DNA from 2 places in the Undibacterium sp. Ji49W genome. Region 2 is predicted to be linked to the other one. Evidence: riboswitches for the same ligand, from Rfam matches in the RefSeq annotation. Region 2 holds a riboswitch; the other holds the start of a gene.
The links. A riboswitch is a leader RNA that binds a small molecule or an ion and turns the genes downstream of it on or off. The one in region 2 is predicted to bind thiamine pyrophosphate.

Region 1 (12,229 bases), on a different contig from region 2:
GCCATGATTTTTCATAGTGCGCCCGTGGCTGCGATGACCATGCTAAGGTCAAACGACACCTTGGTTTTATATGGCAAGGTGGAAGCGGATGATGCGCAACGCTTCCGTCGCAATCTGTCTGGCGGTGAGGTGCACAATGTCGTGCTGACCGAAAGCCAGGGCGGTGACCTGAATGCAGCCTATGGCATCGCCCAGTTAATCAGCGGCAGAAAAATCAATACCGCAGTGCAGGGTAATTGCTTTTCTTCCTGCGCAGTCATGTTCATGGCAGGCAAAGAGCGACGCATGCTCGCCAGCAAGGACCTGGCACGTACCAATCTTGGCTTTCACGGCCCTCACAACAAGGAAACCCGTGAAGTCAGTACTGAAGCCATCCCCAAATTGCGTGAATGGTTATTGAAAGCCACAGATGGCAAGTTCCCTGAAACATTGCTGGATCAGGCCATGTATATCAAAAGTGCCAGCGACATGATGTTCTTCTACTACCCGGGCACCAACAAAAAGAAAGGCAATATCCGCTTTTGCACGGAAGGTACGCTAGCCAACCCGCGCAAATGTGAGACCATAGAAGGCCACGACATCGTCAGCGTAGGCATACTGACCACCGCAGAGTTATTAAAGGTCGAAGACCTGGAGCCGCAAGCGGCAGTGCCCGTCAGCAAAGAAACCGGGGGCGAAACCAAATAAACCCCACCTTTCAGGGCTTACTTGCGGCAAACAACTCTGTCAATGCACGCGCAGCCTGTTGTGGCTGTTCTGCCATATACACACTGCTGATCACCGCCACCATGTCAGCTCCCTGCGCAAGCAGTGGCTGGCAGTTTTCCAGTGTCATGCCGCCGATGACGACATTCGGCACATCAAATTCCCTGACCGCCTCGGCCACTATGCTGGCTGGTGTCGTCACGGCATATTTCTTGATGCGTGAAGGATAGAAGCCTCCGAAGGCAATATAGCTGGCGCCACCTTTGGTCGCAGTGCGTGCCAGTTCCAGATCACCATAACAGGATGCGCCCAGAATTTTATCTGCTCCCAGCTTTATTCTTGCATCAGCGACCGACATATCGGTACCGCCTACATGCAATCCATCCGCATCAATATCAAGACAGAGTTGCAGATGATCATTGACGATAAAGGGTTTATTGAAACGACGACAGAGTTCCTGCAATGCCAGGGCCTGGGTCTTGCGTAATTCAGGACTGGCAGTCTTGTGACGGTATTGCACGATATTCACGCCGCCCTGCAATGCCTGTTCGGTGACAGCCACGAGCCGGGCTGTATCATCCCAGTCAGGGGTAACGATATATAAACCACTGAGTTGATTCTTACTGAATTTAGTCATGACTTCTTCCTTGTATTCGACACTGACTGACGCGCAGGAATGAGCTGCCCGGCGGCAATCGCGTATGCATGTTGCAAGCTTTGTTGCGTATAGCTTTGCGCCTTTTGCAGTGCTTCAGGCAAGCCTGCACCAGTTGCCAGTTGCCCGGCAATTGCTGATGCCAGCGTACAGCCACTACCGTGAAATTCACCCGGCAAACGCGGCCACAGCCATTCCTGCGCGGTCTGCCATTGTCCATGCTGGAACCAGATATTTTTTACCTGGGCTTCTGTTGCATGTCCACCTTTCAACAAGACATCCGCCTCACAGGTTTGCATCAGGGTTTCTACCTGCGCCTGTATATCTATAGGCTGTGGTGACAAACGTTTCAGTTCAGGTAAATTCGGTGTGATCAGCGTCGCTACCTTTAGTAAAGGCTGTATAGCCTCTAGCGCATCATCCAGCGACAGACTGTCGCCATGACCACTACCCAACACAGGGTCAACGATGATTTGCAAATCAGGCTGTTGCAGTTTCATCTTCTGGATAAAACTGGCAATCGCCGTTGCATTCTTTTTATGCGCGACGATGCCCAGCTTGACGACCTTGACCGGTATCTTGGCTATCAGAGTCATCGCCTGCTGCAAGATAATTTGCACATCGACAGCATGCACCGCATAGGCATGGTCATTGTCCTGCACCGTCAGTGCGGTAATCACCGGCAAGGCATGCGCACCCTGTGCTGCGATCGCTTCGATATCTGCCTGTATGCCGGCACCACCACTAGGGTCATGCCCGGCAAACACCAGCACACAGGGACGTGTAGTTGTTTTCATCAAACGATCATCAAACGGATATCAGACAATGCGGCCAGCCATGGGGGAAGACGGTGAAGCTGCAAACTTGCGTGGCATACGTCCTGCCAGAAATGCCTCATGCCCAGCTTCCACCGCCAGCCCCATGGCACGCGCCATGCGGACCGGGTCTTTGGCACCAGCAATCGCGGTATTCATCAATACGCCATCGCAACCCAGTTCCATCGCTATCGCAGCATCAGATGCCGTGCCAACACCGGCATCCACAAGTACAGGCACTTTGGACTGTTCGATAATCAGTGACAGATTCCAGGGATTCAAAATACCCATGCCTGAACCTATCAATGAGGCCAGCGGCATGACGGCGACGCAACCTATGTCTTCCAGCATGCGCGCCTGTATTGGGTCATCGCTGCAATACACCATGACATCGAAACCATCCTGGACAAGTGTCCTGGCGGCCTTCAGAGTCTCCGGCATATTCGGAAAAAGAGTTTTCTCATCACCCAATACTTCCAACTTGCACAGCTTGTGTCCACCCAATAACTCACGCCCCAACTGCAGGGTATAGACAGCATCTTCTGCGTTATAACAACCGGCAGAGTTGGGCAGTATGGTGTATTTGCTGGGTGGCACGACATCCAGCAAGCTGGGAGCATTCGGGTCTTGCCCTATATTGACGCGGCGTATCGCTACCGTGATGATCTCGGCACCGCTGGCTTCTGTCGCCAGCCGGGTTTGTTCAAGGTCTTTGTATTTACCACTGCCAACCAGCAGGCGCGAGCGGTAGGTTTTGCCAGCTATGGTCAAGCCTTGATTGTTTTCTGTTTGCATTGTTGTTTCCAAAAAAATTTTGATCCTGTTTGGCTGTTTGACTCCTTCCCCTTCAAGGGGAAGGTTGGGATGGGGATGGGTTTCTTAAGCAAACTTAAGTATCGCCTGATCAACCGAACCCCATCCCCACCCTAGCCCTCCCCTTGAAGGGGAGGGAATATCCTCAGTTTTTTAAGGCTACGCTTTGTTCACATGTCGCCAAATTTCTTCCATCACAGCATTAGTCTCACTCAATACCTGATTATTCCAAAAGCGTAAGACATTAAAACTGCCTTCTTCAGCACTTCAGTCCTGTGCATGTCATACGCCTGCGCCTCAGCATGCTGTCCGCCATCGACTTCAATTACCAGAAGCTTTTCCAGACATACAAAATCCAGTACGAAATGCTGAAATGGATATTGCCGTCTGAACTTGACACCAAGTTGTTCGCCACGTAAACCTTGCCACAATTTCTTCTCGGCATCGGTCATGTTTTTACGCAAGACTTTTGCTGTTTTGATCAAGGTTTCGCTGGGTGCGTTTTTCATATTCAAGATTGACTAAGATCAACTATATCCCCTCCCCTTCAAGGGGAGGGTTAGGGTGGGGATGGGGTTCCATCACAAATAATGCAAGGATTTTACGACCGAAACCCATCCCCATCCCAACCATCCACCGCGCCGCTTGCAAGCGGCTTAGAAATTTGTGACGCAAAGCATGCTTTGCGAATTTCCACAAATATCTCCTTCAAGGGGAGGGAGCTTAACCTCAACCTCCACCAATCGCCCTCACCACATCAACCTTGTCATCGACTCGCAACTGATACTCCGCCCACTGCGACCGCGGAATAATCTGCCGATTCACCGCCACCGCAATCGTCTGTTGCGACAGATTCAGTTCGGCAATCAAATCCGCCAGCAGTGCGCTCGCCAGTTGCCGCTTTTCTCCGTTGAGTTGTATGTCCACCATGACTATTGCTTCTTGTAGATTTCCGCACCGGATTTGATGAATTCGACAGCTTTGACTTCCATACCCTGCTTCAGCGCCTGTATCTCACTGATGCCCTGCGCATTGGCGTAGTCGCGTACTTCCTGCGTGATCTTCATGGAACAGAAATGCGGGCCGCACATGGAGCAGAAATGGGCGACCTTGGCAGAATCCTTGGGCAGGGTTTCATCATGGAATTCCCGCGCCTTGTCAGGGTCAAGGCCGATGTTGAACTGGTCTTCCCAGCGGAATTCAAAGCGTGCTTTGGATAAGGCATTGTCGCGTATCTGTGCGCCTGGATGGCCTTTTGCCAGGTCGGCTGCATGGGCAGCAATCTTGTAAGTGATGATGCCATCCTTGACATCGACCTTGTTGGGTAAACCCAGATGTTCTTTCGGTGTCACATAGCACAGCATGGCCGTGCCATACCAGCCGATTTGTGCGGCACCGATGCCGGAGGTGATGTGGTCGTAACCTGGTGCGATGTCCGTCGTCAATGGGCCTAACGTATAAAAAGGCGCTTCATGGCATTGCTCAAGTTGCAGGTCCATGTTTTCTTTGATGAGGTGCATGGGCACATGGCCAGGGCCTTCTATCATGACTTGCACATCATGCTTCCAGGCGATCTGTGTCAGCTCGCCCAGGGTTTTCAGTTCACCCAACTGCGCTTCATCATTGGCATCGTAGATGGAACCAGGACGCAGGCCATCACCGAGGCTGAAGGACACATCGTAGGCTTTCATGATGTCGCAGATGTCTTCGAAATGCTCATACAGAAAGCTTTCCTTATGGTGGGCCAGACACCATTTCGCCATGATGGAACCACCACGTGACACGATACCGGTCAGGCGCTTGGCCGTCATCGGTACATATTGCAGGCGCACGCCAGCATGGATGGTGAAATAGTCGACGCCCTGCTCGGCTTGTTCGATAAGCGTGTCGCGGAAAATTTCCCACGTCAGGTCTTCTGCCTTGCCATTCACTTTTTCAAGTGCCTGATAGATGGGCACGGTACCGATAGGCACAGGTGAATTGCGGATGATCCATTCACGGGTTTCGTGTATGTGTTTGCCAGTCGACAAATCCATGACATTGTCACCGCCCCAGCGTATCGCCCAGGTCATTTTTTCGACTTCTTCACCGATGGAAGATGTCACTGCGGAATTGCCGATATTGGCATTGATTTTGACCAAAAAATTACGGCCTATGATCATCGGCTCAATTTCTGGATGATTGATATTGGCAGGAATAATGGCACGGCCACGGGCTATTTCTGAACGCACAAATTCTGGCGTGATTTCTTCTGGTATAGCAGCACCAAAAGACTGGCCTGGATGCTGGCGTCCCATCACTTCTGCCAGTTTGTTACCCATGGGGCCAGAGGCTTTCAGGTTTTCCAGATATTCTTTTCTGCGCAGGTTTTCGCGGATAGCGACAAATTCCATTTCCGGCGTGATGATGCCCTGGCGTGCATAATGCATTTGGGAGACATTTTTGCCTGCGAGCGCACGACGTGGTAAGCGTTTCAGGTTGAAGCGCAGTTCGGCCAACTTTGGATCATTCAGGCGGGCGATGCCGTATTCGGACGTGGGGCCTGCAAGTTCCTCTGTGTCATTGCGCTCGGCTATCCATGCACCGCGTACGGATGCCAGGCCAGAACGGATATCGATTTTAACTGCGGGGTCGGTATAAGGGCCGGACGTGTCGTACACATAGATAGGCGGATTTTTTTCCGAGCCAAACATGGCAGGCGTATCCGACTGGCTGATCTCGCGCATGGGTACGCGGATATCCGGGCGGCTGCCCTGAACATAGGTCTTGCGGGAATTCGGCAGTGGCTGAATGGCTGCCTCGTCCACAGTGGCGGTAGCGGACAAGAATTGCGGGTTGGCGTTCATTTTGGCTCCTTTGCTTTGTTGGCATGGAGCCAGCAAAGGAGTTTCCAAAGTCAGGATGCGCACGCTGATGGCAGGTGGCAAAAAGTCTTCGGCAGCTTCCCTTCGCTGGCATTATCCAGATCAGGTTCGAGGGTATTTCTCACCCGACATCACAATTCATAGTGTGATGACAGGACCCCTAGCATTTTTTCTTCGCGCTTTACATTCAAGGCGACGACGAAGCCGGATTATACGACTTTTGTTTTTTCGTGTGCTGCTTATTTTTATTCATGCGCAAAACCGCAGCCTGGCTCTCACTCATTCAAATGATTTACTGAACTGGACAGTACAAAAATCTCAGCGATGGTTTTTGGTCTTTCCCATAGGAACTTCGCCCTAAAGCTGCTTTCCGCTCGTGTGAGGAAGCGTGAGGAAGCGTGACAAATTCAGGGAAAAGCCAGACTTGCCACCATGTACGCCTGAAAGCGGGGCTACCAAGATAGACAATGGAGGAGACAATGAAGGATTCATTGCAATCTGTTGCGTCATAGCAAATCGAATAACAAGAGGCATTGCCACGCTGCATGAAACTGAAGTATTACCCTTGTATAGCAAAATATCAAAATACTTATCTTTTAAATAATTTTACTTGCAGTAAAACCCAAACTTCTGCAGCCGCCTCATTTATAATCAAAGGTTTAGCAATCACCGCAGATCATATTATGGAATTAGCCAAGTCTTTTGAGCCCGCAGAAATCGAACAATCCTGGCGTGGTGAGTGGGAAAAACGTGGATATTTTGCCGCCACCCTGGATGAAGGCAAACCCTCATTCTCCATACAACTGCCACCGCCGAATGTGACAGGTACCCTGCACATGGGCCATGCCTTCAACCAGACCATCATGGATGGGCTGACCCGCTACTACCGCATGCGTGGCCACAATACAGCCTGGGTGCCAGGTACTGACCATGCTGGCATCGCTACGCAAATCGTGGTGGAACGCCAGTTGGATGCACAAAAGATTTCGCGCCATGATCTGGGTCGTGAAAAATTCCTGGAAAAAGTCTGGGAATGGAAAGAAAAGTCTGGTTCCACCATTACTGGCCAGATGCGCCGCATGGGTGCGTCAGCCGACTGGGATCGCGAATACTTCACGATGGATGCCGAACGCTCCAAAATCGTGACTGATGTCTTCGTCAAACTGGTAGAACAAGGCCTGATCTATCGCGGCAAACGCCTGGTCAACTGGGATCCGGTATTGGGCACTGCTGTGTCTGATCTGGAAGTGGTGTCGGAAGAAGAAGATGGCTCAATGTGGCACATCCGTTATCCGTTTGTTGATGGTTCCGGCCACCTGACGGTAGCGACAACCCGCCCTGAAACCCTACTGGGTGACGTGGCCGTGGCGGTTGACCCTACGGATGAACGTTACATCCACCTGGTTGGCAAGATGCTCAAACTGCCACTGACGGACCGTGAAATCCCGGTAATAGCCGACAGCTATGTCGATAAGGAATTTGGCACTGGCTGCGTAAAGATCACACCTGCGCACGACTTTAACGATTACGCCGTTGGTCAGCGTCACAACCTTGAAAAAATCAGCATCCTGACTCTGGATGCCAAGATCAATGAAAACGGCCCGGCCCAATATCAAGGCATGGACCGTTTCGTCGCCCGCAAGCAAATCGTTGCTGACCTCGATACACAAGGCTTGCTGGAATCAGTCAAACCGCACAAGCTGATGGTGCCACGTGGTGACCGTACCAATGTGGTCATCGAACCCATGCTGACTGACCAGTGGTTCATGGCCATGAGCAAGCCGGCACCGGAAGGTACACACTTCCCTGGCAAATCCATCGCTGAAGTGGCGCTGGAAAAAGTCGCTGATGGTGAAATCAAATTCATCCCGGAAAACTGGACGACGACTTACAACCAGTGGCTGAACAACATCCAGGACTGGTGTATTTCTCGCCAGTTGTGGTGGGGCCATCAAATCCCGGCCTGGTATGGCGACAATGGCGAAATCTTTGTTGCGCATGATGAAGCCGGTGCACAAGCCAAGGCGGCTGCCGCTGGCTACACTGGCGCATTGAAGCGTGATGATGATGTGCTGGATACCTGGTTCTCGTCTGCGCTGGTGCCTTTTTCGACCATGGGCTGGCCGGAAGAAACACCGGACATCAAACAGTTCCTGCCATCCTCGGTACTGGTGACAGGCTTTGACATTATTTTCTTCTGGGTAGCGCGCATGGTCATGATGACCACACACTTCACTGGCAAGGTACCGTTCAATACCGTCTATGTACATGGTCTGGTACGCGATTCCAGCGGCCAGAAAATGTCCAAGTCCAAGGGCAATACCCTCGACCCTATCGACCTCATTGATGGTATCAGCGTTGATGAACTGGTCGCCAAGCGTACTGCCGGTTTGATGAACCCCAAACAGGCAGCCAGCATAGAAAAAGCCACACGCAAGGAATTTGCCGATGGCATCCCGGCCTATGGTACCGACGCTTTGCGCTTCACCATGGCCAGCTATGCATCGCTGGGCCGCAATATCAATTTCGATCTTGGTCGCTGTGAAGGCTATCGCAACTTCTGCAATAAATTGTGGAACGCGACCCGCTTTGTCCTGATGAATACCGAAGACAAGGATTGCGGTTTTGGTGCAGATGTCACCGCAGCGGATCTGGAATATTCGCAAGCTGACAAATGGATCATCTCTACCCTGCAACGTGCAGAGGCAGAGATAGAAAAAGGTTTTGCTGACTACCGTTTCGACAATATCGCATCAGCCATCTACAAGTTTGTCTGGGATGAATATTGCGACTGGTATCTGGAAGTTGCCAAGGTTCAGGTACAGCAAGGTAATGAAGCGCAGCAACGCGCCACACGCCGCACTTTATTGCGCGTGCTGGAAGTGATCTTGCGTCTGGCTCACCCTGTGATTCCTTTTGTCACCGAAGCTCTGTGGCAAACAGTGGCACCACTGGCAGGCAAGACCTTGAACCCGGCTGGCGACAGCATCATGATCCAGCCTTACCCGCTGTTCGTGGCAGAAAACGTCGATACTGCAGCAGAGGCCTGGATGCAGGCACTGAAAGCCATGACCGACGCCTGCCGTAACCTGCGCGGTGAAATGCAATTGTCCCCTGCCAAGCGCGTGCCACTGTTGTTGCAGGCCGCGAACGCAGAAGACAAGGCCCGCCTGCAATCTTTTGCACCGTACCTGGAAGCACTGGCGAAACTGTCTGAGGTCAGTGTGGTGGATGCCTTACCTGAATCACCGGCACCGGTATCCGTCGTTGGCGAATCGAAACTGATGCTGAAGGTGGAAATCGACGTAGCAGCAGAACGTGCACGTATCAGCAAGGAAGTCGCCCGCCTGGAAGGCGAAATTGCCAAGCTGGAGACCAAACTGGGTAACGAAGGCTTTGTCGCCAAGGCACCTGCGCAGGTTATCGCGGTTGAAAGAGAGCGTCTGGCGAATTTCAAAGCAACCCTGCAAAAACTGCTGGAACAGCTGGGTAAGCTGCCACCAGCGTAAGATGTTGCAATACCGTGGGTTAAAGTAGGTACTCTAAAAATATTGTACGTGGTGAAAATTTTGCCACGTACAATCAAATCACATAAATCAGAGACCTCAGTTTTTCTTTTGGAGACAGCATGAAAAAAACAGTTCCATTCGCAATATCAGTATTATCCGCAGTCATTGCTTTCGCAGGCATGCCCCTGCTGGCACAGGCAGAAGAAAGCCCGGTTGGTCTGTGGAAGAGCATAGACGACAAATCAGGTAAGCCCAAGGCGTTGATACGCATTACTGAAACCGGGGGCGAATTGCAGGGCAAGATAGAAAAGTTGTTTCTGGAAGCAGATGCGCCTGAAAAGAATCCGAAATGCGACAAATGCGAAGGTGCCAACAAGGACCAGCCCATCGTCGGCATGACCATCCTGTCCGGTCTGAAAAAAGATGGTGACGAATATAGCGGCGGCAAGATACTTGACCCGGGCAACGGCAAGCTATACAGCAGCAAACTCAGTGTCATTGAAAACAACAAGAAACTGAATGTGCGCGGTTATATTGGTGCACCGATGTTTGGTCGCACCCAGACCTGGTTGCGCGAGCAATAAGTTCACACTGTAGTTGCAGAAGAAACCGCAACGGGAACCTCTGGTTCCCGTTTTCATTTCAGTAATGGCATTTACTCAGATCACCAGCACGGCATCGCACATGACCTTAAAACGTCGACACTGAATCCCCATCAGGTTTGTCATCCAGCAACAACAAGCAAGATGATAGTTTTTAGTCGTGCTTTATCTACGGCTACGCACTGATTTTAAAGTGAATGTGCGCAAAACTTTGGCGCATGCGCAGTCTATTCACCAGCGTCAGCCCCGGGAGCATGCAAAGGCAGATGCATGATAAAGCTGGCACCGGTACCCAGCTTGCTTTCTACGCGAATGCTGCCGCCCAGTACATCGCATATCAGGTTGTACACAATATTCAAGCCCAGGCCACTGCCACCCTGCCCCAGTTTGGTGGTGAAGAATGGATCAAATATTCTCGTCATATTGGCTTCCGAGATACCGACGCCATTGTCACTGACGCTTAACTGGACTGCGGCCGGTTCCACATCCACGCGATGTGCATGAATACTGATCACGCCGTTCTCTCGTCCATCAAAGCCGTGCAGTATGGCGTTATTGATCAGGTTGCTGATGATCTGACCGAGCAGGCCGGGGTAAGAATCCATCCAGATATCCGCAGGCACATCCATGCGCACCTCATGGATACTGCGCTTGATGCTGGTGCCCATGGTCAGTACGGTTTCGCGTATCACTTCATCCAGCAAAAATGCCCTTCTTTGAGCGCTGGTTCTGTCTACGGCAACCCGTTTGAAACTGCCTATCAACTCCGCCGCGCTATGCAGATTGCGCAATAAAATATCGCTGGCCTGCAAATTTTTCTCTACATATGTTTGTAGTTGCGCGCGCGTCATGCCCAGCGCCATGCGCTTGCGGAACTCATTGCTCAGGTCATGGATGGTGCTGGCGACCGTAACAGAATTACCTATCGGTGTATTCAGTTCATGCGCTACACCGGCGACCAGTGAACCGAGTGCGGCGAGCCGGTCAGTACGTTGAATTTCAAGTTGTGCATTGTTGAGGTTTTCCAGTGCCATACGCAATTCCTGGTTGGAGCCATGCAGTTCTTGCGTGCGATCTGCAACCCGCTGTTCCAGCGTCAGGTTCTGATCGGCCTGTATCTGCATCAGCTCACCCAGTCGTACTCGCATGGTATCAACACCAAGTGCAAGACTACCCAGTTCATCTGACCTGGCGACATGTACAGGCTCTGCAAACTGTCCCTCACCCAAGCGATCCACATCCAGTTGCAACTGTTGTAAAGGGCGCATCATGCGCCTTTGGAACAATAGCCACAGAAGAAAAAAAGAGATGAGCAACTGCACAAGAATGGCCGCACCACCTTTCAGGAATTTCTTCAAAAATTCCTGCTCCATCAGGTGGCTGCTCATCTCTATTGTGACCCGTCCTATGATGGCACCATCCTTGCGGACATCCCGGGTTTCCGAAATCAGGTCCTGTTGTTGCGCATTGGCTTGTTCGGCATGAACAAAGCGCCCCAGTGCAGCATCTTCTACCGAGATACGCACCACATCCGGATTAAGCATGACGGAATTGACAAAACTCTGTGCCGCTTCGGCATCCACCTGCCACAAGGGGATAGGCATGGTTTGCTCCAGCATGCTGGCATACTGACGCAAAGGGCCGCGCACACGCACTTCATATTCCCGCTCATAACTATCCCTGGCCAACACGGATCCCAGTAGCATCGCCGGTATGACAATGCCCAAGGCAATACCCAGTACAATCGCATTCCTGAGTGACAGGGAAGAGAATCGCTTGCCTGGCTCGGCTGGCTTATTCGCTGGTTTGTCGCGCATTGCTACAGTCTGTTCTGATAAATAAGCATTCTGCCACCAGCATACTGGGATTCAGACCTTTCAGTTAACACACGAATCAAAGCCCTAACTCCTCATCAATACGCACCAATGGCAAGCCAATAACACACTGCATTGCACAAATATTCTACATGAAATCAAAATCCTCATCTCTGGAGTAGTGCCGATCTCGATTCATTTACCGCGAACTTGATACAGATCATGCACAACTGCCACGATTTGCTTAGTATGGAGACAAGGAAATGTTTCCCCGACCTAAAAGGAGTCCTCTAATGCAAGTTGATCATCACCCGCTGTCTAGCGAATTTCCTCAATTCAAGGAAGCCATTCATGAGTTAAAGCTTGGTAACGCCCATTTCGCAAAACTGTTTGACGAATATGATGAGACTGACAAAGCCGTCAATCGTGCAGAAAATGGGAAAGAACATCTG
Region 2 (12,229 bases):
AACCGAGTTGCCACTGGTTGGTGCCGTTGACAGCACACCTGATGTTGTCGATGGGTTGGCCTTTGCCAAATTATATGGCGAACCGCTATTCAAGCTTCCTACCGATCTGTACATCCCGCCGGATGCACTGGAAATTTTTCTGGAAGCATTTGAAGGCCCGCTGGATTTGCTGCTGTATCTGATACGCAAGCAAAACTTCAACATACTCGATATTCCGATGGCGCAAGTCACCTTGCAATATCTGCAGTATGTAGATCAGATACGCAAACACAATCTGGAACTGGCCGCAGAATACCTGCTGATGGCCGCTATGCTGATTGAAATCAAATCACGCATGCTGCTACCATCGAATAAAAGTGCCGATAGCGATGAAGCCGACGATCCACGAGCCGAACTGGTACGCCGCCTGCTTGAATATGAGCAAATGAAACTGGCAGCCTATGACCTGAATGCCGTGCCACAGTTGGGGCGCGACTTTTTGCATGCACAGGTTTTCGTCGAACAAAATACGATCCTGCACTGGCCGCATGTAGAGATTGCCGATTTGCAGTCCGCCTGGGCCGATGTACTGAAACGGGCGACGCTGGTGGCACATCATAAAATCAGCCGGGAAGAATTATCTGTGCGCGAACACATGACCGGCATTTTGCGCAAACTGCAGTCCGCCAAATTTGTAGAATTCTCTGACCTGTTCGACCCCAGCCGGGGTGCGCCTGTGCTGGTCGTCAATTTTGTCGCCCTGCTTGAACTGGCCAAGGAAACGCTGATAGAAATTACCCAGGCCGAAGCCTTTGCACCGATTTATGTGCGCCTGGCCTATTCGCCAGCCTGATTGACAAATCACGATACGTCTTGACACCTTATCCATTGGCACCGACCACAACCAATTTATTACTATAGAGCTGCACCATGAAAATCGTTTCCTCCATTGAAGAGTTGCGCGACCAGTTAAGCGGACAATTGCGTACTGCATTTGTACCGACCATGGGCAATCTGCATGAAGGGCATTTATCCCTGATGCGCCTGGCAAAAAAACATGGCGACCCAGTCGTCGCATCAATCTTCGTCAACCGCCTGCAGTTTGGTCCGAATGAAGATTTCGACAAATACCCGCGCACCTTCCAGGCTGACGTAGACAAGCTGGAAAAAGAAGGCGTGTATGTACTATTTGCACCCACTGAAAAAGATTTGTATCCAGAACCGCAAGAATACCGCGTGCGCCCACCGGATGATCTGGGCAATATCCTGGAAGGTGAATTCCGTCCCGGCTTTTTTACCGGCGTCACCACCGTGGTACTGAAGCTGTTTTCGTGTGTGCAGCCACGGGTTGCCGTGTTTGGCAAAAAGGATTATCAACAGTTGATGATCGTGCGTAATATGAGCAAGCAGTTTGCCCTGCCAACCGAAATCATTGCCGCAGAAACTTACCGCGCAGACGATGGCCTGGCGCTGTCTTCGCGCAATATGTATCTGTCAGCCACAGAACGCGCTGAAGCACCAGTCCTGTACCAGACCCTGAATGAAGTCGCTGCTGAAGTACGCGCCGGCCATCTCGACATGTTTGAGCTGGAACGTCAAGCCATGGCCAGACTGGCTGCACGCAACTGGAAACCGGATTACATTTCCATCCGCAAGCGCGCTGATTTGCAACCGCCATCTGCCGGTGACATTGCCCAAAATGCGCAACTGGTCGTGGTGGCAGCGGCCAAACTGGGCGGCACACGCCTGATCGATAATCTGGAAATTTGATGCGCGTACTGCAAGCCGCAAAACCGGCACTGAAACGCTTGTGCAGTGCCGGCATGCTCTCGCTGTCACTTGCCGGTGTCTGTGCGACAGGCACAGTCCAGGCTGCTATCACGGTACTGGATGATGCGCAGCGCCAAGTGACATTGGCCAAACCTGCACAACGCATCATCAGCCTGGCGCCGCACATTACCGAATTATTATTTGAAGCTGGTGCGGCCAGGCAGATCGTTGCCGTCACCGATTACAGTGACTATCCTGAAGCTGCAAAAAAACTGCCTTCAATAGGAAATATTTTCGCGCTGGACCTGGAACGCCTGCTGGCCCTGAAACCCGATCTGGTGATTATCTGGGGAACCGGCAATGCCAAAATACTGGCCAACAAATTGCGCAGCAATAACGTCACCGTTTTTGAAAGCGAACCGCATGATTTTGAAATGGTGGCGACGTCGATAGAACGGCTGGCAATCCTGGCAGGCACCGATGCTACAGGCCAGGCAGCGGCACAGAAATTCCGCCAGCGCCTGGACAATCTGCGTAAAACCTATGCCCTGCCCGCCTCTGCCACGCCAGTCAGCGTGTTTTATCAGATGGTGCGCAGGCCATTGATGACACTCAATGATGATCACATGGTGTCCGATGCCATACGCCTGTGCGGTGGCAGAAATGTGTTTGGCAAATTAAAGGAACTCAGTTCCACCATCACCATCGAAGCCGTGCTGGCAGCCAATCCCGACATGATGCTGACCACAGGCGAGAATGCAGATGCGCTGGCCGACTGGCGACAGTTTCCCATCCTGACAGCCGTCAAAAAGAATAATTTCTACGCTGTAAAAGGTGACTGGCTCAATCGCGCAGGTCCGCGCATACTGGATGGCACCGAAGCACTGTGCAAGCACCTGGCAACAGCCAGATCAAAATAAGACGAATAGAACTACGCAAAATCGCATCAGAAGCAGGCATTTTGCTTTAAGGCGATAATAGCGGTCTCGCCTGTTCCGTCAGGCTTTTTATTTTGATTGGCAGCGATGCGTAAAGGTATCTTGTTTGCAGGCTCCGCCTATTTGCTGTGGGGCCTGTTCCCCATCTATTTCAAAGCCCTGCATGAAGTGCCTGCCCTGGAAATTCTGCTGAACCGCATGGTATGGTCATTGCTGTTTTTGCTTGGCGTACTGACCTGGCGTAAGCAATGGTCATGGATCAGCGAGGCGGTGCGCCAACCCAGGTTGATAGCTGGTTTTGCCATCAGCGCGCTACTGCTGTCTGCCAACTGGTTTGTGTATATCTGGGCCGTCAACCATGGCCATATCATTGATGCCAGCCTTGGCTACTTTATTACACCGCTGGTGAATATCCTGATCGGCTCTGTCTGGCTGCGTGAACGCCTGCGCCCTGTGCAATGGCTGTCGGTTGCACTGGCAGCCTGTGGCGTAGCCTGGCTGACCTGGCAGGCAGGACATTTGCCGTGGATAGGCCTGATCCTGGCTGCTTCTTTTGGTACCTATGGCCTGTTACGTAAAACCTCGTCCCTGGGTGCGCTGGAAGGCTTGTCACTGGAAACTGCCCTGCTCTTCCCGTTTGCCCTTGGCTACCTGATTTGGATGAGCATGCATGGCCAGAATGCCTTCATCAGCGGTGATATCGATATCAAAATGCTGATCCTGCTCAGCGGCCCCATCACCGCCATCCCACTGCTGTTGTTTGCTGCCGGTGCACGCCGCATACCCATGACCACGCTCGGGTTGCTACAGTACATGTCACCACTGGTGCAGTTGCTGCTTGGCGTATGGTTGTATCACGAGCCTTTTGACTCCAGCAGAATGCTCGGCTTTGTTGCCATCTGGGCTGCGCTGCTTGTGTATTCTTGCGAGGGTCTTTGGCGCAACTTCAGGTCAGTTGAAAGTACGGGCAAACAAGCTACCTGAGCGACCTAATCTACCTGAGCTGCCCAGGCTCGCAATTAAAGAGATTGCACAGCGCTCATGCAAAAGCGCGAAATCAATGTGTCATGCCTAATTTGATACGCAAGGGAAATTGCATTTTGCATGGTGTTCCCTTGCACAAACCTGGCTTATATCGTTCATGTATCAATGCGGTGGCTACCAGGTTTGTCATCCGTTCATCCGGTGATTTCATCACACCAACGGCATTCGGCGTCCCGTCCGCATTGACTTCAACGAAGACCGACAAATCCCCTTGTAGATGAAGCACATCCTGCGCATTCGAAATTGCCCTGAGAATTTCTTTGGTGCCTTTTAGCGGATACGGTGGCTCATCCGCTTCATCCAGATGTTCATACAATGAACGAACCCTGGCTTTTTGCTCGCCAGTCAACTCGGCATAAGGCTTATTGATTGGCACTCTAATACCAGTTACTGCATTTTGCCGGATACGCGAACCAGTTGAGTCATCTTCGCGCTTCAGTGTGTATTCCGGCGCCGATGCGCCTTCTTGCGCAAAAACTGACGTGACATTGAGCAGGCAAAAACTTAAAAACAAGCGCTGGAAATTGGACATAGGCATATAAGACTAACGTGGCTAAATTTGAATAAGAGGCTGCATGAACAAGTATTATTTGCAAATTGTACATGCAACTGTTTCAACAATTCTGTGATGATGTTATTTACATCATATCCAAGTTTTGCCATGCGCCGTACCAACATTCAAATTGTGTTACAAATCTTGTGGCCGCTTTCATGGTAAAGTACGGGCTTCGCTAGGGGTCCTGGAAGCAAATGTTTCCGGGTGAGAGAGTCCCTTCTACCTGATCTGGATAATGCCAGCGAAGGGAAGCGCAAAGTCCCGTCCGTCCGTTTCTTTGTTTGCTCCCGCGCTGTCATCCACAACGCATTAAAGCGCAAATAAAGAGCAAACCATGTCTGATACCCCATTTCGCCCTGCCCTGCTGGCATTTTCCATTGCCCAGGCATTTGTATTATTGCCCCATGCAGAGGCTCAGACGACAGAAAAGCCTCTGCCTGAAGTCGTAGTCACCGGCAACAAGACTTCCGAAGGCAAAGCAGAACGCAGCAAGGCATCCGGCTTCATCGAAACGGCTCTAGTGGATACACCATTCTCGGTGAATGTGATGACCAGCAGTCAGATGCAGGATTTGCGCGTGCGCCAGACCACGGATGCAATGAAATTCGATGCCAGCGTGAATGACGCCTACAACGCCATCGGCTATGCCGAACAATTCTCGATACGCGGTTTTGCCCTGGATAATTCATCCAGCTATCGCAAGGACGGTTTTGCCATTCCAGGTGATGCCGCCATCCCGCTGGAAAACAAGGAACGCATAGAAATACTCAAGGGCATTGCCGGTTTCCAGGCTGGCTTTGCCACGCCGGGTGGCATCATCAACTATGTGACCAAACGCCCGACCAGCGCACCATTGCGCTCGGTCAGCCTGGAAATCAGTGAACGCGGCACGCTGTATGGCGCGGCAGATATCAGCGACAATTCCAGCGACCGCCAGTTTGGTTTCCGTATCAACGCGGCAGGCGAACGTTTGCGCTCATACGTCAAGGGTGCGGATGGTGAGCGCCAGTTTGTGTCTGCTGCGTTTGACTGGCATATCACACCACAGGCACTGTTGCAGATCGATGCAGATTATCAGCATAAATCGCAATTGTCCGTTCCAGGATTTCAATTATTCAATGGCACGGATTTACCCCGTGGCGTACCGGCAGACCTGATGCTGAATGCACAGCCATGGGCCAGACCTGTGGATACCCGCAACAGCAATCTGGGCTTGCGTTTTGAATACCAGATCAACAAGGACTGGCAAGCCAGCCTGTCTGCCAACAAGCATGAATTCAAACGCGATGATTACACAGCCTTCCCATACGGTTGTGGCGCAGCAAATCTCTACCCCGGCTATTGCGCAAATGGTGACTATGATGTGTATGACTACCAGAGTGTGAATGAATCCAAATCACTGTGGGGTACGCGCGCACAATTGAATGGTAAATTCAGCCTTGCCGGCATGCAGCATGAGCTGGCTGTCGGCCTCAGCAATTCACAGCGCAAAGATTATTTTGGTGACTATGTGTATGACTATGCGGGCAGCAGCAATTTGTTCCGCCCTGTGGCAGTAGCGCCATCCACCAATAAAACCGGCCCGGCTTTACTGCGTCGTACTGACAAGGAATGGTCTGCCTTTGTACAGGACATCATCAGCCTGCAAGACAATCTGAAACTGCATCTGGGTCTGCGTCATCTGAATATTTCACGCACTCAGTTTGATAATCCTGGCTATGACCAGAACAAGTTTCTGTCGACGGCAGCGCTGGTATTCAAACCCGTGCAACAGGTTTCTGTCTACGGCAGTTTTGCTCAAGGGCAGGAACATGGCGGCATCGCCCCTTTCGGTACCAGCAATGAAAACAAAATGCTGAACCCAGGCAAATCCACACAAATTGAATTCGGTGTGAAGGCAGATGTGCAGCGTGATCTGAGTCTGTCTGCAGCCATCTTCCGCATCAAGAAGCCGCTGGAATATACCAATAGCAGCAATACCTATGTCAGCAATGGCGAAGCCCTGCATACAGGTCTGGAACTGTCTGCACAAGGCAAGCTGACTTCGCAACTGAATCTGGGAGCCAGCCTGACTGCGCTGGATGCCAAACAGCAAAACACCGGCATCAGCAGCCTGGACAACAAACGTGTCATGAACGTGCCACGCTTCAAATCTACTGTTTATGCCGATTATGCAGTAGCAGAAGTCAAAGGTTTGAATGTCAATGCAAGCTGGCAATATGCCAGCAGCAAAGTTTTCAGTCCGGACAATAGCGTCACGGTACCCGGTTACCATGTCGTCAATCTGGGCGCACGCTATGCGACACAAATCGGTAATACGGCAACGACCCTGCGCTTTAACATCGACAATGCGCTGGACAAGTTTTACTGGCGCGATGTGACCCAGTCTTTGGGTGGTTATTTGTTCCCTGGTGCACCACGTACTTACAAAGTGTCAGCACAATTCGATTTCTGATACAGCTTGCCCCATGCAAAAAGCGATGCCAGATTGATCTGGCATCGCTTTTTTATTGCCTTTGGTACTGCTATTCAATACTTTAAAAGCAATGCGTGGCCTCACACAGAAGCTATGGCACTATCAAGCTGAGCTTTCCAATGGAGCAGGCATGATGAATACGTTCAAGTATATTTTTGCTATCGCAAGCGCCCTGCTGGTCAATCTTGCGAGCGCGGAAGAAGTTTTAAAATGCCACGCCACTTTTCCTGATTTTGGCGATGGCAAACGTCAGTTTGAAATACAGATCGACAAATTGACCGATGGCGCACTGGCAGGAAAAATTGATGGCAAGGCAGGCAATCAAGACATCAGGATGAAAGTGTATGCAATATCCAGCGACCTTGACTTTGATACCGATCCGAATTCGGCAGCCCATGGCAAACTCAATGAGGCGGAAATCTCACTTATCCATATCTACAAACTGCAACACGACCCCTATGTGGGAAGCAGGACCATCATTTCATTCTCGCTAAAAGCAGTCAGCAAGATCCACTTTTATGACCTGGTGGGCGGAAAACCAAACAAGTTTGGCGGCACAGTATTATTTGAAGCCTATGACAAATCCGGCAAATTATTGGGACGCGTATTCAGATCATTGATGGTGGCTGACTGCACTTGATAACCTTTAATCGCATTTGACAGAATGGCGTCCTTGCCCGGGCAACATCACAGGGCAAGGATTTGCCAATATGGCAGACGAAAAAATTTACACGTTCGCCCTGACCAGGAAATCTATTCCTATCTCACGCCAGCACTCAATCTCTTTTTGCAGCCAGTAGGCAACGGTAGGATGCACGCTAACCCAGTCACGTTTCATTTCCAGCTCTACCCTGCCCTTCATCTTCAGGCGGATATCTTCAAAATCGATTTCTGCACGTGAATGCATGAGCATGACCGACAAACGCAGCGCCAACACAGCCTTGGCAAAATCCACATCTGCAAGACCATCACCGATCTTGCGCAGGTTACCTTTCTGACTCAGGATCAGCTTGCTCATCACCCTTTGTTCACGCGTGGTAAAGCCTGCCATATCAGCATTTTCTATCATGTAAGCGCCATGCTTGTGATAGCCGGTATGCGATATCACCATGCCGACTTCATGCAGCATCGCACTCCATTGCAACAGTCGGGTATAGGTTTCCGAAGAAGGTTTCAATTGCAGGTAGAGCGACTTCGCCATATCTGCCACCCGATCGGCACGTGATACATCACTGTGGAATAACTTGGCGATCGATTGCACTGACAGTTCACGACGGTCACGCTTGGTGGCACGCAGGTACAAATCCCACATTACGCCCATACGCAGACCGGCTTCTACCGGCAGCAAGACAGCAATATTAAATTCCGTCATCAAGCCTATCAGTATCGCCAGGCCACCCACGACCATGGCAACGCGTTCAGGCTTAATGCCACTCAATTCCAGTTTATCTATCTGCCCGGTCTGCACGCAATATTGCTTGAGCAGATTAAGGTTTTTCAGCGTCAATGTGCCATCACCCAGGCCACCCTTGCTGATCGCATCTGAAATCGCCCGCATGGTGCCAGATGACCCATAGGCCTTGCGCCAGTGATGTGGCTGATATGGCGGAGCAGAATCTTCAAACATGGAACGAGCAGACAGGATTGCCGCTTCAAAAGCTGCATCCGTCAGACGTCCATCCGGGAAAAAACTGGCACTATGCCTGACCGTACCAATGCTGAAAGATTCCACTTTGATGATCTCATGGCCATGCCCCAGTATCACTTCGGTAGAACCGCCACCAATATCCAGCACCAGCCTGCGCTCACCAGGAATCGCCACGGCATTCGAGACACCCATATAGATCAGACGGCCTTCTTCTTCGCCGGATATCACTTCGATGGGGCAGCCTATTGCGGCTTCTGCCAGCGGCAATAATTGCGCGGCATTTTTTGCAATACGTATGGTATTGGTAGCGACAACGCGCAGATTTTCTACCGGATACGTGTCCAGAATTTCACGAAAGCGTGCCAGGCAGGAAATGGCTTTTTGCATCGCCTCTGGCGTCAGATTGCCATTCTTGTCCAAGCCCGCAGCAAGACGTATCGGGTCGCGGGCGCTTTTAACGACTTTAATGACATCACCCTCATGTCGGGCAATGTGCATGCGAAAACTGTTGGAACCCAAGTCAACGGCGGCCAGCATGTTTTCTATCCTTTACTGATGATAATGATGATTGAACTGAATTAAGCATAAATGATATTAATCATTTTTTATGACCTGACAGTGACCAGCTTGTAACATGCCACAACTAGAACTCATTTCATAAATAGGAATGAGTTCCAGCCACTAATGCACAAAGAAACGTCTTTCCATGGCTTCCAGGCCTGTGGTTTTCAGGACCTCAGCAAGACGCTCTGCCGGCCGCCTTGCCGGCAGGTTTTTATATTCGGCCACGATCAATTCGTTTTTCATGGAATGTTCCCATCCTACCAGTTCCGTGACCCTGACCTGATAACCGTGCGCTTCCAGTTGCAGGCAACGCAGCACGTTGGTGATCTGGCTGCCAAATTCACGTGTGTGAATCGGGTGACGCCACATTTCTGACAACGGGTTATTCCGCACCGCTTCACCCTTGGCTTTACGCAGCTCGGATGCCACTTCGGCCTGGCAACAAGGCACCAGCACCATGAACTGTGCCTTCTTCTTCAGCGCAAACTGTATGGCATCATCGGTTGCCGTATCACAGGCATGTAATGCAGTAACGATATCAATTTTTTCAGGCAGGGCATCCGATGTAATTGAATCGGCAACCGACAGATTCAGAAAAGACATGCCAGGAAAATCCAGTCTTTGCGCCAGCTCGGTCGAACGCTGCACCAGTTCATCCCTGGTTTCTATGCCATAAATCCTGGCCTTGCTTTGCGCCTGTGCTGATTTAAAAAACAGGTCATACAAAATAAACCCCAGATAAGACTTGCCTGCACCATGGTCCACCAGGCTGATGTCTGCATGGTCTTGCTGCAGTTTTAGCAACAGCGGTTCAATAAACTGATACAGGTGATACACCTGCTTGAGCTTGCGGCGACTATCCTGATTCATCTTGCCGTCACGCGTCAATATATGCAGCTCTTTCAGTAATTCCAGAGACTGACCAGGACGTATTTCATGCTTCTCTTGTTTATCTTGCACTTCTGCCACTTTACTACCGGTCTTTTTCATGGTGATCTACTCGTAACTTATACATCCAATATACATTCAGCATAAGGCCATGATAATTCCACAGCCAGCAAAAGAAAACCCGGCAGCCTGCGCCATGTGTCGCATGGAGGTGAATACCGAAGCAAACGATGATGTAACAGCATTTTTAATGAATGGGCAGCACTCGTCAGACTACAGCCATTGCTTCAGTATTACAGATATCTGCGCAGTAAAACAAAAAAGGACTCAGGTATGACACCTGAGTCCTTTGTTTTGGTAGGCCGTGCGGGATTCGAACCTGCGACCAACGGATTAAAAGTCCGCTGCTCTACCAGCTGAGCTAACGACCCAAAACTGCTAAAAAAGATAAAGACTTAGTGATGCGACCTAAGTCTTTGGTATTCGTGGTAGGCCGTGCGGGATTCGAACCTGCGACCAACGGATTAAAAGTCCGCTGCTCTACCAGCTGAGCTAACGACCCGAAGACCGAGATTATAGTATGTTCAGGCTACCCTGTCAACGCTGCTGGCAGATTATCGCCCTTGGGCCTGCCGTTGACACTACTTCATGGCTGACAAACGGTTCTTGGCAGCCTGTGCGGCTTCGGTTTCGGGGTACTGAGCAATCAGGCTTTCCAGCACTTTCTTGGCTGCTGCCTTTTCTTTCAGTTCCATGTGGCAGGAGGCGATATTGAGCATGGCTTCCGGTGCCTTGGGATGGTCAGGATAAGCCTTCACCAGTTGCTGCATGGCTGCGATGGTATTGCGGAAATCACGCTGGGTGTAGTACGAATTACCCAGCCAGTACTGGGCAGAACCGGCATAGGCCGATTGCGGATAGTTCACCAGGAAGCTGGAAAATGCGTTTGCTGCATTTTTATAATCTGCCCCCTTGAACAGGGTCATGGCGGCATCAAAGGCGCGCTGCTCATTGACATCCACGGTTGCTTCCTTGCCATCCACGGTCATGCGCTTGGGTTCAAGCTTGCGTACACGATTGTCCAGGTCGACATAAAAATCCTGCTGGCGGCGCTGGGTATTGGCGAGGTCATTGCTGAGCACTTCAATTTGCCCACGCAGTTTGGCAATTTCTGCCCGCAGTTGTTCATTCTCATTGGCCAGTTCAAGCGCGGTGCTTTTGTCAGCCTTGGTTTCCAGCTTGGCATCAAGCTTGTTGCTGACGGCATCGACCTTGTTGCGCAAATCCAGTATGGCCTTGCGTGCTTCATCATCATCAAAAATGCCGGCTGAGGCGACAGAAGGTGCCAGTGCAATGGCGATAGCCGCTGCAATGAAAGAAGTGCGTATGGAATTGAGTTTCATGGCGATCTGCAAAAAAATGGAAACACGCCGGAGCAGCTATGGCAGCTATCCGGCGTTGAACGCAAATGAAGACCATACATTGCCAGGTCTTCAAACACGAAGATTACTTGTAGATGATGTCTGAACGACGGTTTTCAGCCCAGGAAGCTTCGTCGCTGCCAGTTGCTTTTGGCTTTTCCTTGCCCAAAGAAACAGCTTCGATTTGTGCTTCTGACACACCCAGCAGGCTCAGGGCTTTACGTACTGCTTCAGCACGTTTTTGGCCGAGTGCCAGATTGTATTCGCGGCCGCCACGTTCATCAGTATTACCTTGAATCAGGATGCCACGGTTTTTATTGGCAACCAGATACTTGGCATGCGCTTCGATAACAGGCTTGAATTCATCTTTGACGGTGTAACTGTCATAGTCAAAATACACGCTGCGTTTTGCCAGTGCACCTTGTGTCAGCGGATCAACTGTTGTTGTCACTGTTTTGACGGAGTTAGGATCAGCCTGGGTAGTCTGGACAACAACCGGTGCTTTTTCTTCCACTTTTGCTTTATCTTCCAGAGGGACTTTGGAAGCGCAGGCACTCATCAGAACGACGCTGGAAATCAGCATGGCCAGAGTCTTGGATTGGGATGTGAAACGCATTTTCTCTCCTGATTAAATAAATGAATACCGAAATAAATACTGCTTACTTCATGAAAGGACCCCAGGTGGGCTCCCGAATATCTCCGGCCTGAACCGTCAATTTCTGCTTCACCTTGCCATCTACCGACACCACAGCGAGCGAGCCGCGACGGCCTGATTCTGTGGCGTACATGATGTAACGGCCATTGGGTGAAAAACTCGGTGACTCGTCTTTGGTGGTGTCGGACAATCGCTGCTCCTGACCACTGGCCAAATCCATGACGTAGAGCTGGAATTTTCCATCACGACGTGAAATATAAGCCAAAGTCTTGCCATCCGGGGATATTCTT

Region 1: another riboswitch for thiamine pyrophosphate. It lies ahead of thiC (phosphomethylpyrimidine synthase ThiC); the one in region 2 lies ahead of ACO0LK_RS14030 (TonB-dependent siderophore receptor).

What each region holds. Positions count from the first base shown of each region.
Region 1 covers NZ_JBMPOW010000001.1:5,419-17,647, reverse strand. Annotated here, with positions in the region: gene ACO0LK_RS00070 (hypothetical protein) at 1-687, shown strand, start outside; gene thiE (thiamine phosphate synthase) at 698-1,342, opposite strand; gene thiD (bifunctional hydroxymethylpyrimidine kinase/phosphomethylpyrimidine kinase) at 1,339-2,157, opposite strand; gene ACO0LK_RS00055 (thiazole synthase) at 2,179-2,970, opposite strand; partial or broken gene ACO0LK_RS00050 (endonuclease domain-containing protein) at 3,148-3,440, opposite strand; gene thiS (sulfur carrier protein ThiS) at 3,718-3,918, opposite strand; gene thiC (phosphomethylpyrimidine synthase ThiC) at 3,921-5,834, opposite strand; TPP riboswitch at 5,915-6,024, opposite strand; gene ACO0LK_RS00035 (valine--tRNA ligase) at 6,536-9,361, shown strand; gene ACO0LK_RS00030 (DUF2147 domain-containing protein) at 9,541-9,945, shown strand; gene ACO0LK_RS00025 (sensor histidine kinase) at 10,191-11,780, opposite strand; gene ACO0LK_RS00020 (YdcH family protein) at 12,071-12,229, shown strand, end outside.
Region 2 covers NZ_JBMPOW010000010.1:84,198-96,426, forward strand. Annotated here, with positions in the region: gene ACO0LK_RS14005 (segregation and condensation protein A) at 1-832, shown strand, start outside; gene panC (pantoate--beta-alanine ligase) at 910-1,749, shown strand; gene ACO0LK_RS14015 (cobalamin-binding protein) at 1,749-2,669, shown strand; gene rarD (EamA family transporter RarD) at 2,775-3,671, shown strand; gene ACO0LK_RS14025 (hypothetical protein) at 3,745-4,263, opposite strand; TPP riboswitch at 4,455-4,554, shown strand; gene ACO0LK_RS14030 (TonB-dependent siderophore receptor) at 4,622-6,742, shown strand; gene ACO0LK_RS14035 (hypothetical protein) at 6,894-7,403, shown strand; gene ACO0LK_RS14040 (Ppx/GppA family phosphatase) at 7,491-8,948, opposite strand; gene ACO0LK_RS14045 (class I SAM-dependent methyltransferase) at 9,093-9,965, opposite strand; tRNA gene ACO0LK_RS14050 (tRNA-Lys) at 10,219-10,294, opposite strand; tRNA gene ACO0LK_RS14055 (tRNA-Lys) at 10,350-10,425, opposite strand; gene ybgF (tol-pal system protein YbgF) at 10,505-11,266, opposite strand; gene pal (peptidoglycan-associated lipoprotein Pal) at 11,370-11,900, opposite strand; gene tolB (Tol-Pal system beta propeller repeat protein TolB) at 11,944-12,229, opposite strand, start outside.